2 regions of the Knoellia sp. B-D-2 genome follow, and region 2 is predicted to be linked to the other one. Evidence: predicted binding sites of a transcription regulator. Region 2 holds the regulator's gene; the other holds the start of a gene.
What was found. Region 2 encodes LexA, which represses DNA repair genes until DNA is damaged. Its sites were predicted from a motif close to TCGAACANNTGTTCGA; they were not measured.

Region 1 (5,757 bases), 1.3 Mb from region 2:
CGAGCCGTTCAAGGAGACCGCACGCACTCGCAGCAGAATCTCGTCGTCGGCGGGGACGGGCTCCGGCAGTTCGCCCAACCGGAGGACGTCCGGCGGGCCGTACCTGTCCTGGATGACCGCTTGCATCGGGACCCTTCAGGTGCCCGTTCTGGGATCCGACAGGACGTCGCGCCACGAGTGCTGGGGTGCATAGCCGAGGAGATCCCGCGCTTTGTCGATGGAGTAGAAGGTCTCGTCCGGTCCCATCTGGCGACTCACCTTCACCCCGTCGTAGAAGCGGTCCCGGATCTCGTCGGTCGTGTCAGCGACGGACATGTCCGCGTTGGCAACGTTGAAGACCTCGTAGCCGAGCCCGTCGACCTCGAGGCACCGCTGCACCATCTGGCCGAGGTCGCGTGTGTCGATGTAGGCGAAGATGTTGCGTCGTCTCAGCGACGAGTCCGCGAGGAAGGCCGGGAACATCTCGGCGTACTCGTGCGGCTCGATGACGTTGTTGATCCGGAGCCCGTACACGTCGGCACCGGTGCGGACCTGGAAGGAGCGTGCCGTCACCTCGTTGGCCACCTTGGACATGGCGTAGGAGTCCTCGGGGACCGTCGGGTGTCCCTCGTCCAAAGGCAGGTACTGGGGTCGCCTCTCGCCCTGGGCGAAGCAGATCCCGTAGGTCGTCTCCGAGGACGCGAACACGATCTTTCGGACGCCCAGCCGCGTTGCGGCTTCGAGGACGTTGTAGGTACTGAGCACGTTGGTCGAGTAGGTCTTGGCGTCCGACGTGAGCAGGATCGCCGGCACGGCGGCGAAGTGCACGACAGCGTCGTACGCGGGCTTCTCAGCCAGCTCCAGCTCCTGCATGCGGGCCAGACCAGCCATCGCCGAGTACGTCTCGCCGGTGTCCGTGAGATCGACCTTCAGATCAGCCACGGCTGGGTTCCTCAGGGGAACGAGGTCGGCGTTGGTGACCTGATGACCGCAGTCGGCCAGGTGCGACGCGACGTGCTTTCCGGCCTTGCCGCTGCCGCCCGTGAAGAAGATGCGCATGCGTCGATGAAACCACCGACACGTCCAGTTCACGCTCCGGAGCATGGGCCGGCCCTCGCACTCTGATGCGGGCAGACGCAGATGCCGTCCCCAAGAACGTATCTGGCCGGCACACCTGCTCCTCCTCTCCCCTGTAGCCACCACCGAGGTGGCACGACACAGTCAGGGGAACCAACATGGCCAAGTACGTGGGGTCCTGGTGGATCAAGGACGGCATCGACGGCCGCCGACTCGAAGCCGAGGGCTTCGCGTCGACGCTCGGCGGGCTGGCCGAGTTCGACTGGACCCAGAACCACGGTGAGAGCGACGTCAAGCAGTCCGACTTCGTCACCACCACCAACGTCACGCAGCGCTCCGACACCGTCGACGCGATGCAGATGAGCTCGCACGGGTGGACCGACGGGTTCCTCGTCTGGGGCGGCGACGTCACGACGAGCGAGGCAGTCGACTTCGGCAAGAACGACCTCGAGGTCTTCGCCACGCACGCGTGCGACCTCCTCCACCACTCGTCGGGCAACTCCGTCGGCCGCTGGATCCCCGCGTTCCAGCGCCTGCACTACATGCTCGGCTTCCACAACAGCAGCTACTCGGGCGGCGGACAGAACTCGCGCGGTACGTGGTTCGCCATGTATGCCGCGTGGCTCTACTACTGGTCCGGCAGCTGGCTGTTCCGCGTGGACATCCCGCTGCGCGAGGCCTGGGCCGAGGCCAACGAGATCGTCGAGGGCAGCAATGTCCAGTGGGCGTACCTGCGCGCGCAGACCCCCGACGCACCGACCTACAACGAGCGGCTCCGGGCCGCCGAGACCACCGACCCCGTGAGCGGACGGTCGTTCATGACCGCTCGCGGCACCTGCTGAGGAGCGAAGCCATGCCACTGTCACTCCGGGACGTCGACTTCAAGGTCGACCTGCCCGACATCCCTTCCACCGCACCGGTGGTCAGCCACACCCCGCCGTGCCTCAAGGAGCATCGCGAGACGACCCGCGCCGTCGCCGAGGCCCTCGACATCGACCTCAAGGGCACCGCGCAGGTGCCGCACGGGTACGCCGTCGGCAGCGACCGCGGCCAGGTCGAGGTCTTCGCCGCGAGCGGCGCGATCCGCGCGCGCAACGCCGAGCGACTCACGGCATACGACGACGAACGCCGGAAGTGGAGCGACGTCGAGCGCGACGACGACGGCACCTACCGTCTCGGCGACGATGCGGCCAAGCGCCTCACCCACCACGGGCTCGAGCTGCTCCACCGCGTCGGCATCCGCGCCGAGCACGCCGGCCTCGACGTCGTCCTCGGTCAGTGGGCCGAGCTCGACGAGGACGGCGCCGAGGTCGACAGCGGACCCGGGCGTGCGACCGTGCGCTTCTCGTATGCCGTCGACAGCCTGCCGCTCATCGGTCCCGGTGCGAAGACCAACCTCCACCTCGACCCCGAGGAAGGCGGCCGCAGCGTCTCGGTGGCCCGCATGTTCCACGTCAACCGTGGCGTCGAGGCCACCGGCGAGGTCGCCACGCAGTCGCTCGACGAGGCGTTCTCCGGCCTGTTCGCGCAGAGCTGGTCGGGTCACGGGCTGCGCGACGGCCAGGGCCACATCACCATCACGGGGGCGACCTTCGGGCTGCTCGCGCTGCCGGCGGACGTCCTCCAGAGCTTCGCCGCCCCCGCCCTCATGGTCGAGGGCGAGATCAGCGGCATCGAGGTCGGCAAGGACGAGACGGCGACGGTGCGCTTCGGCCAGTACCTCCCCCTGGCGCACCCCAGGGCGCTCGCCGAGGCCGGCCACGGCAGTGGCCGTCTCGAGCCGGGTGTCGTCGTGAGGGGTCGGACGAAGGGCAAGTGAGCGGGGGTCGGGACGTCCGGTGGCCGCGTGCCACCGGACGTTTCGACGGCGTTCGCCGATCACTCAGGATCCGTGAATGCTGTTGCGCCACAGTGGAACTCGCCCGAAACAACCTGTGGAGAACTCTTGACCCTCGAACTTGCGTTCGACTATCATGGAGCGTATGGACGACGTCGTCGACACCGACCCGAGCAGCCCCCGCGGCTCGCTCGAGACGGCACGCGCGGCGCTCGTCCAGCTCCGTGACGTCCTCCCCACCCTGACCGGCGTCGAGCTCGCCGAGGCCATGGGCCTCGTGGACGCGGTGAAGGCCGAGGCCTCGGCGTGTCAGGTCGTCATCACGACCGAAGCCGCGCACCGCGGTGAGTTCGCGTCGGCCCGCCGCGGCGTGGGTTCGGCCCACGACTGGGTCCGCGAGCACGCTCCGTCCCTGCGCCAGGGAGGCGCGGGGCAGCTGGCCTCGTTCGCCCAGGACGTCGCCCACGCCACACCCGGAGGCCAGTGGTCCACGACCGGCCCCTTCGCCGGGGCGTATGCCGACCCGGAGCGTCCCGAGGGCATCGTCTGGGCCCGGGTCGTCACCGGAGAGGTTGGCATCCCGCTCGCCCTCACCGCGCTGTCCGAGGTCCGGCGGATGGTCGACCTCCTCCGGCCCGAGGCCGTGCCCACGGTGACCAAGGCGATCCTCGACCTCGGCGTCGAGTGGGGGATCGCGCAGGCCAAGAAGATCCGTCCCCGGCTCCTGGCCGCCCACGGCGCCGACGGCGAGTTCGACGACAGGCAGCGTCGCCTGCGGGCGGGGGCGCACCTGTCGAGCCCTCGCATCCTCGAGGGTGACCTCACCGGCTACTCGATGTTCCTGACGCCGGAGCAGAGCGCCATCCTCGAGGCCGCCCTCGGACCGCTGTCCGCTCCGGCTCCCAATGCCGTCACCGGGGAACGCGACCTCCGCCCGGTCGGGCAGCGTCGCGCCGAGGCCCTCGCCGCGATCTGCGCGGGCCACGCCGCGACGGACGCCGATGGCCGCGCCCCGGCTGCGGCGCCCACGGCGCTGCACGTCCGGATGACCCTCGAAGGCCTCATGCGACTGGTCGGCGACGAGCCCGGCTCCACCGCGAACGGGTGCGGCACGACCATCGGGTCGGTCGCCGCGGGCACCCTCCTCAGCCCGGCCACGATGCGCCAGCTCGCGTGCGACGCCGACGTCATCCCGGTCGTCCTCGGCTCGGACGGCGAGGTCCTCGATCTCGGCCGGGCCGTGCGCCTCGTCACCCGAGGCCAGCGCCGCGCCCTCTGGCACCGCGACACCGGCTGCACCTGGGTAGGGTGCACCGCACCACCGGACTGGGCCAAGGCGCACCACATCGTCCACTGGGCCGACGGCGGTCGGTCGGACCTGTCCAACGCTGCGCTCCTCTGCCAGCGCCACCACACCCAGGTCCACGACCAGCGCCTCATCGCGACGGTCCATCCACCCGACGAGCACGGTCGATCGGTCACGTGGGACCTCACCCACGGCAGCTACGACCGCGAGCTCCCGCACCGCCTCACCCAAGAGCGTCGAGAGCGGCAACGACGGCGCGCTCGGCTCGACACCGGCGGTCCGGACCCGTGGCTGGGCGCCGCGGCCGATGACCTCGACGAGGCGGATCGCCTCCTGGCGTGGCACGACGCGTTCGACTGGCAGGACGCGCAGAACTGGCGGGACTGGGACGCCGCCGACGCCTACCTGCACGCCCACGCTGCCTGACGCCCCGACCGAGGGCGGAGGGAACCCGCGGGCGGTCCTGCGCAAGGGTCGCGGCTACCGTGACCGGGTGCACCCACCCTCCGCCCTGCTGGCCCTTCCCGGACTGGGACTCGGCCCCGAGTCGTGGCGACCCACGCTGGGGTACCTCACCGGCGGCGGGACGGCATACGTGCGGGTGAGTCCGGGCTACGGCGAACCGGCACCGAACGGGCAGGACCTCAGCCCCCGCGCCCTGGCAGCAGGCATCCTCGCCCGGGTGCCCGCGGGCGTCCCGCGGTTCCTCGTGCTCGGGCACTCGGCCGGGTCCCAGGTCGCCGCCCACGTCGCCGCGCTCGACCCGTCACGGGTGGCCGGCCTCGTCCTCGTCGGGCCGAGCACGGACGTGCGGGCCGCGACCTGGCCGCGACTGGTGAAGCGCTGGCTCCCGACGTCGTGGCGCGAGCCGAAGCGTCAGGTGCCGACGCTGGTGCGCCAGTACGCCCGCAGCACCCTCCCGGCGATGGTCCGGTCGATGGAGGCCGCGCGGCAGGACTCCATCCTCGAGACGCTGCGCCCCGTCACTGCTCCGGTGCTCGTCATCCGCGGCCCGCACGACCACATCTCCCCGGCCGACTGGGCCGTCGCGGTCGCCGCCGAGGGTGGCCCGGGAAGCCGAGCGGTCACGCTCTCCGCGGGCGCCCACATGGTCCCGTTCACCCACGGCCGGCTGGTCGCGGCCGCCGTCAGTGACTTCCTGACCGACCTCGACGCCCTGACCTGAGTGCGGGGATGAGCACGCGCTCGTAGTCGTCGACGAGGGAGCGCTCGTCGCTGAGCAGCAGGAAGAGCGCCGCGCGCAGCATGGCCTGCCGCCGCTCACCCTTCGCCCACTCGCGCAGCGCGGCCCCGTCGGCGCCGAGCGACACGACGGCGTCGAGGACGGTCACCGCTTCGGCCCACAGCACCGGCCGCCAGTACGCCGAGACGTCGATGACGAGCGGGACGCCGTCGGCGTCGAGCAGGACGTTGCCGGCGAGGTCGCCGTGGACGAGCTGGTTCGGTCCGAACGCCGTGTCGTCGAGGGCCGCCATGATGCGCGTGGCCATCGGCACGAGGACGTTGGGTATGCCGGTCGGCTGGCTCTCCCCGAACG
Region 2 (5,757 bases):
TCTCGGGCTCGAACATCGCGGTCGTCGGCGGGATGGTCCTCGCCCTGTGCGTCCTCGTGGGAGTGCGCCGTCGCTGGCGTCCGGTCGTGGTCGCCCTCACCATCGTCGGCTTCGTCGTCCTCGCCCGCCCCGAACCCAGCGTCGTGCGCGCCGCGGCCATGGGGCTCATCGGCCTGCTCGGCGTCAGCCGGTCGCGGCGCCGGGCCGGGATCCCGGTGCTCGCCGGCGCCATCGTCGTCGTGCTCGTCGTCGACCCGTGGATGGCGCGCTCGTTCGGGTTCGCCCTGTCCGCCCTCGCGACGCTCGGGCTGCTCCTCTTCACCCGCCCGTGGGGTGACGCCATCGCCACCCACCTCCCGTCCCGCCTGGCACTGCTCGGGCCGGCGATCGCCATTCCCGTTGCGGCACAGGCGATGTGCGCGCCGATCGTCGTGCTGCTCCAGGGATCGGTCAGCGTCGTCGGTGTCCTCGCGAACCTCGTGGCGGCGCCGCTGGTCGCTCCCGCCACGATCGCGGGGGTGTGCGCCGCGGTCGTCTCCGTCGTCGCCGACCGACCGGCCGAGCTCATCGCCTGGCTCGGCGCCCTGCCCACGCTCGGCATCGCGAGGACGGCGCGGGTCATGGCGGAGGTCCCGGGTGGGACGATGCCGTGGCCCGACGGCGTGCTGGGAGCCCTGCTCCTCGCCGGCCTCACCGTCCTCGCCGTCCTGTCAGGGCGCTGGCTGGCGCGGGTCACCCTGCTCCGACCGCTGGTGGCCCTGGCCGTCGTCGCGCTCACCGTGGCGGTGACGATGCCGACGCGCATCATCACGTGGCCGGCGGACGGTTGGCGGATCGTCTTCTGCGACGTCGGGCAGGGTGATGCGGCCGTCATCCGCACCGGACCCGGCCGAGCACTGGTCGTGGACACCGGCCCGGACCCACCGCGCGTCGACGGCTGCCTCGCGGACCTCGACGTCGAGGTGGTGGACGCGGTCGTGCTCACCCACTTCCACGCGGACCACGTCGAGGGGCTGCCCGGGGTGCTCGACGACCGAACCGTCGGTCAGGTGTTCACGTCACCCGTCGGAGACCCCGCCCACCAGGTCGGTGAGGTGACGGACTGGACGAGAGCACACGGCATACCGCTGTCCGTCCTGGCTGCCGGCGACCGGCTCACCTTCGGTGACGTCACCGCGGAGGTGTGGGCGCCGGCGCGACGCATCGCCGCGGGGTCGGTGCCCAACAACGCGAGCGTGGTCCTCGCCGTCCACGTCGGCGCGGTCGACGCCCTCCTGCTCGGGGACGTCGAACGCGAGGCGGCGCACGACCTGCTTCTCCGGCTCCGACGTGACCCGTCGATGGCCGCCGTCGCGCAGGATCTCGACGTCGTGAAGACGCCGCACCACGGGAGCGCGAACCTCGATGCCGGGCTCATGGCCGCCGTGCGTGCGCCGGTCGCCGTGGTGAGCGTCGGGGAGGACAACGACTACGGACACCCGACGGCGGCGCACCTGACGATGATGCAGCGCAACGGGTATGCCGTGCACCGCACCGACGAGCGCGGCCACATCGCCCTCGTCGAGCGTGACGGCCGGATCGAGGTGGTCACCGAGAGGTGAGCCCCCCTGCACCACAGGGGCGCCGGCCCGACCGCCTCGGCGCCAGAGGGTGCCGACGGGTCAGCGGACGGCCGACTGCGCGGCCTTCTTCGTCGCCGCGTCGGCGCTCTCCACGAGCGCGTCGAGGGTGGCCCTGACGGCAGGGACCCGCTGCAGGTCCGGGGTCGTCACGGCGACGATGTGGCGCCGCGACGCGGGGGTCATCGGCAGGGCGACGACGTCCTCGTGGTGGACGGTCCTGAGGATGAGGTCGGGGATGACGGCGATGCCGAGGCCCTCGGCGATGAGCCCCATGACGGCGACGTAGTCCTCGGTCTCGTAGGCGACGTCCGGCACGTAACCGGCGGTGCTCGCGAGCTGCAGGAGGTGGCCACGGCACCGGGGGCAGCCGGCGATCCAGGTCTCGTCCTCGAGCGCGGCCATGTCGACCTTCGTCGAGGTCGCCAGCGCGTGCGTGCGGGGGACGGCGAGCAGGACCTCGTCGTCGAGCAGCGGGGTGGTGACGAACGCCTCGAGGTCCTCCTCCCCGCGGCCGAGGTCCGTTCCCTCGTAGACGAACGCGACCGCGAGGTCGCACTCACCGGCGCGCAGCGCGGCGAGCGACTCGCGCGGCTCGCCCTCGCTGAAGGTGATCGAGACGCCCGGGTGCTTCGCCTTGACCTTCGCGAGGGCCTTGGGGACGAGCGTGGCCGAGGCGGACGGGAAGGCCATGAGGCGCACGCGTCCGGACCGGAGCCCGGCGATCGCGGCCACCTCCTCCTCCGCGGCGTCGAGGGCCGAGAGCACCGGACCGGCGTGCCGCGCGAGCACGGCGCCGGCCTCGGTGAGGCGGACGCTGCGGCCCACGCGCTCGACGAGCGTCGTGCCCGTGCGGTTCTCGAGACGGCGGACCATCTGCGAGATGGCGGGCTGGGAGTAGCCGAGGGAGAGCGCCGCCGCCGTGAAGCTGCCTTCGTCGGCGATGGCGCGCATGACCCGGAGTCCTGCGGCATCGATCATGCGGCCATCCTATAACCAGAAGTTATCGAGATCCATCGGGACGGTTCAATCCCTGATGTCGCACGCCCACGGGCGCGCGGCGGCGACGCTCGTCCCTCGGGTGTATCAGCGGCCGAGGTGCGCCCTCCTGATGGGCATGAGGACGACGAACCGCCGGCGGACCGCCCGCCGCAGCCACCACCCGGACGTCACGTGCGACGGCCTCGGGCGGTGGCACTGGAAGTGCGCGTGCGGCGCCGGCTCCTACGGCGGCTCCTCGGCGGTGGACTGGCGCTGGATGCTCACCGCCGCCCTGGTCCACCAGAACGCCTGCCCCGGCGAGTGACCTCGCGTGACCCTGGGGCGACGTCAGGACGACCACTTACGATGTCGGGGTGAGCCCTGAGGTGTCGGTCCGCGAGGTCGCGTCGCTGCTGCGCGAAACCGGCCCGGCGCTCGTCCTCACCGGTGCCGGCATGTCGACCGAGAGCGGCATCCCCGACTACCGCGGCCCCGACGGCAACCGCCGGGTCACGCCGATGTCACACCAGGAGTTCACGGCGACCAGCGAGGCGCGGCAGCGCTACTGGGCGCGCAGCTTCATCGGCTGGCAGCGCTTCAGCGCGGCCGAGCCCAACGACGGCCACCTCGCCGTCACCGACCTCCAACGCGCCGGGGCGCTCGGAGCCGTCATCACCCAGAACGTCGACGGTCTGCACCAGGACGCCGGCACCCGTGAGGTCATCGAGCTGCACGGGTCGCTGGCCGAGGTCGTCTGCCTCACCTGCGAGGGCCGGGTCGACCGCGGTCTGCTCCAGGCGCTCATGGACGACGCCAACCCCGACTTCGCCTCACGCGCCCTCGGGGCCGTGGTCGACGGCTCCCGGGTGAGCAGCCAGATCCGCCCGGACGGCGACATCGTCCTCGCCGACGACGCCGTCACCACCTTCGTCACGCCCCGGTGCCTGGCGTGCGACGCCGACACCCTCAAACCCGACGTCGTCTTCTTCGGCGGCGCCGTCCCCAAGCCCCGCGTCGAGCAGTGCTACGCGCTCACCGAGGCGGCGTCCGCACTCGTCGTCCTCGGGTCGTCGCTCAAGGTGATGAGCGGCTACCGGTTCGTTCGGCGGGCGGCAGCACGCGGCATACCCGTCGTCGTCATCACGAGGGGCCCCACACGCGGGGACGCCGAGACGACGCACCGGATCGATGCGCCGCTCGGCGTCACACTCGCCGCGCTCACCCGTGCCGTCCAGGCCCAGGTGGCGTGACCCCTCAGATCCGGCGCAGGACGGCCGTGACCTTGCCGAGGACCGTCGCGTGGTCGCCGTCGATCGGGTCGAAGGCCGGGTTGTGCGGCATGAGCCAGACCTTGCCGTCCTTGCGCTTGAACGTCTTGACCGTCGCCTCGTTGTCGAGCATCGCCGCGACGATGTCGCCGTTGTCGGCGCTCGGCTGCTGCCGGACGACGACCCAGTCGCCGTCGCAGATTGCCGCATCGACCATCGAGTCACCGACGACCTTGAGCAGGAAGAGCGAGCCCTCGCCGACGATCTGCTTCGGCAGCGGGAAGACGTCGTCGACCATCTCCTCGGCCATGATCGGCACGCCGGCGGCGATCCGGCCGAGGACGGGCACGTAGCTCGCCTCGGGCCGCGCGTCGCCCGAGCCGGTCGGGTCGAGGTCGGCGTCCACGTCGTCCGGGGTGGCGCCACCGCGGTAGCCGCGGATGTCGCTCGGGGTGTCGGGGGAGATGACCTCGATCGCCCGTGGCCGGTTGGGGTCGCGCCGCAGGTAGCCCTTCTTCTCGAGGGCGTGCAGCTGGTGCGAGACCGAGCTGGGGGAGGTGAGGCCCACGGCCTGGCCGATCTCGCGCATGCTCGGCGGGTAGCCGCGGCGGTCGACCGAGTTGCGGATGACGTCGAGGACCTTGCGCTGCCGCACCGTGAGCGTGCCGTCGCCGGGGTCGCGGTCAGGCAGCTGGTGGACGTCGGCGTCGGGGGGGCCGCTCTTGTCGCTCATCTCGTCTCCTCTGAAACCAGTGGTGTCAGTGGTGCCTGATTGGCTTCCTGACATGACCACAGCGTACGGAGTTCGGGCGGACGGATCAAACACCTGTTCGACGCGTGTCTTGAAGTCCTCGAACATCCGTGCTAGACATCGTACAGACGTTCTATCGAACGTTCTTTCGACCCAGGAGGACTCCATGAGTGCAGCAGCGGCCCTCGACGGCACCGCGGCGGGGTATGCCGTCCCGCTCCCGATGCGTCGCCCGGAGCGTCCGCGCCTCGTCCTCGTCCCCACCGGCGAGGCCGTCACCGTGGCTCCCCGGCCGGCCCTCCGGCTGACCCGGGGCGGGCGCCTGGCCCTCACGAGCACCGTCCTGCTCATCGCCCTCGTCGCGGCGTTCGTCGGCCTCACCGGGGGCGCCGCGGCCTCCTCGACCCCGGAGCGCATCACCGTCGAGCAGGGCCAGACGCTGTCGGAGATCGCCGCCGAGCACATGACCGGCACGTCGATCGCCTCGGCCGTCGCCGAGCTGCAGCTGGCCAACGGTCTCAGCAGCGCCCAGGTCCGCGCCGGCCAGCAGATCGTCATCCCGCAGGGCTGACGACCACGACTCCGAGCCGCTTCGACCCCGGCTCGGTCCTGAGTCCATGGCAGAGCCTCGACCCCTCGCCGACTCAGTACGAAGGGCGCCCCGCGGACAGCTGCGCGGGGCGCCCTTTGCGTTTTGCCCGGTCCGAGGGCGCGCCGCGGAACATCGGCGGCGGCGCCGCCCTTGACCTTGGCATGAGCACCGAGAGCACCGAGCGCATCCAGAGGGTGAGGCAGCTGCGGGTCGTCGTCGAGGCGGCCGACTACGACGAGGCGGTGCGGTTCTACCGCGACGTCCTCGGCATGGACGAGATCGCCGCGTTCTCCGAGGGTGGTGAGGACCGGGTCGCGATCCTCGAGGCTGGTCGGGCGACCTTCGAGATCGCCAGCCCGGCGCACAAGGTCGCGATCGACGCCGTCGAGGCCGGCGGGACCCCGAGCCCGCGGATCCGGATCGCGTTCGAGGTCGACGACGCCGAGCGGTCCACCCGCGACGCCGAGGACGCCGGCGCGACCGTCGTCGCCGAGCCGGTCCTCACGCCGTGGAAGTCGCTCAACTCCCGGCTCGAGGCACCCGCCG

Region 1: the regulator LexA is predicted to act here: its motif matches at 3,009-3,024, upstream of AC3EU2_RS06925 (HNH endonuclease signature motif containing protein).

The regions. Positions count from the first base shown of each region.
Region 1 covers NZ_CM173189.1:1,437,068-1,442,824, reverse strand. The annotation lists gene AC3EU2_RS06945 (NAD(P)-dependent alcohol dehydrogenase) at 1-126, opposite strand, end outside; gene AC3EU2_RS06940 (NAD-dependent epimerase/dehydratase family protein) at 136-1,038, opposite strand; gene AC3EU2_RS06935 (DUF6345 domain-containing protein) at 1,215-1,898, shown strand; gene AC3EU2_RS06930 (hypothetical protein) at 1,910-2,875, shown strand; gene AC3EU2_RS06925 (HNH endonuclease signature motif containing protein) at 3,039-4,625, shown strand; gene AC3EU2_RS06920 (alpha/beta fold hydrolase) at 4,693-5,385, shown strand; gene AC3EU2_RS06915 (aminoglycoside phosphotransferase) at 5,348-5,757, opposite strand, start outside.
Region 2 covers NZ_CM173189.1:182,926-188,682, reverse strand. The annotation lists gene AC3EU2_RS00870 (ComEC/Rec2 family competence protein) at 1-1,601, shown strand, start outside; gene AC3EU2_RS00865 (LysR family transcriptional regulator) at 1,662-2,600, opposite strand; gene AC3EU2_RS00860 (hypothetical protein) at 2,737-2,925, shown strand; gene AC3EU2_RS00855 (Sir2 family NAD-dependent protein deacetylase) at 2,975-3,850, shown strand; gene lexA (transcriptional repressor LexA) at 3,855-4,601, opposite strand; gene AC3EU2_RS00845 (LysM peptidoglycan-binding domain-containing protein) at 4,786-5,190, shown strand; gene AC3EU2_RS00840 (VOC family protein) at 5,373-5,757, shown strand, end outside.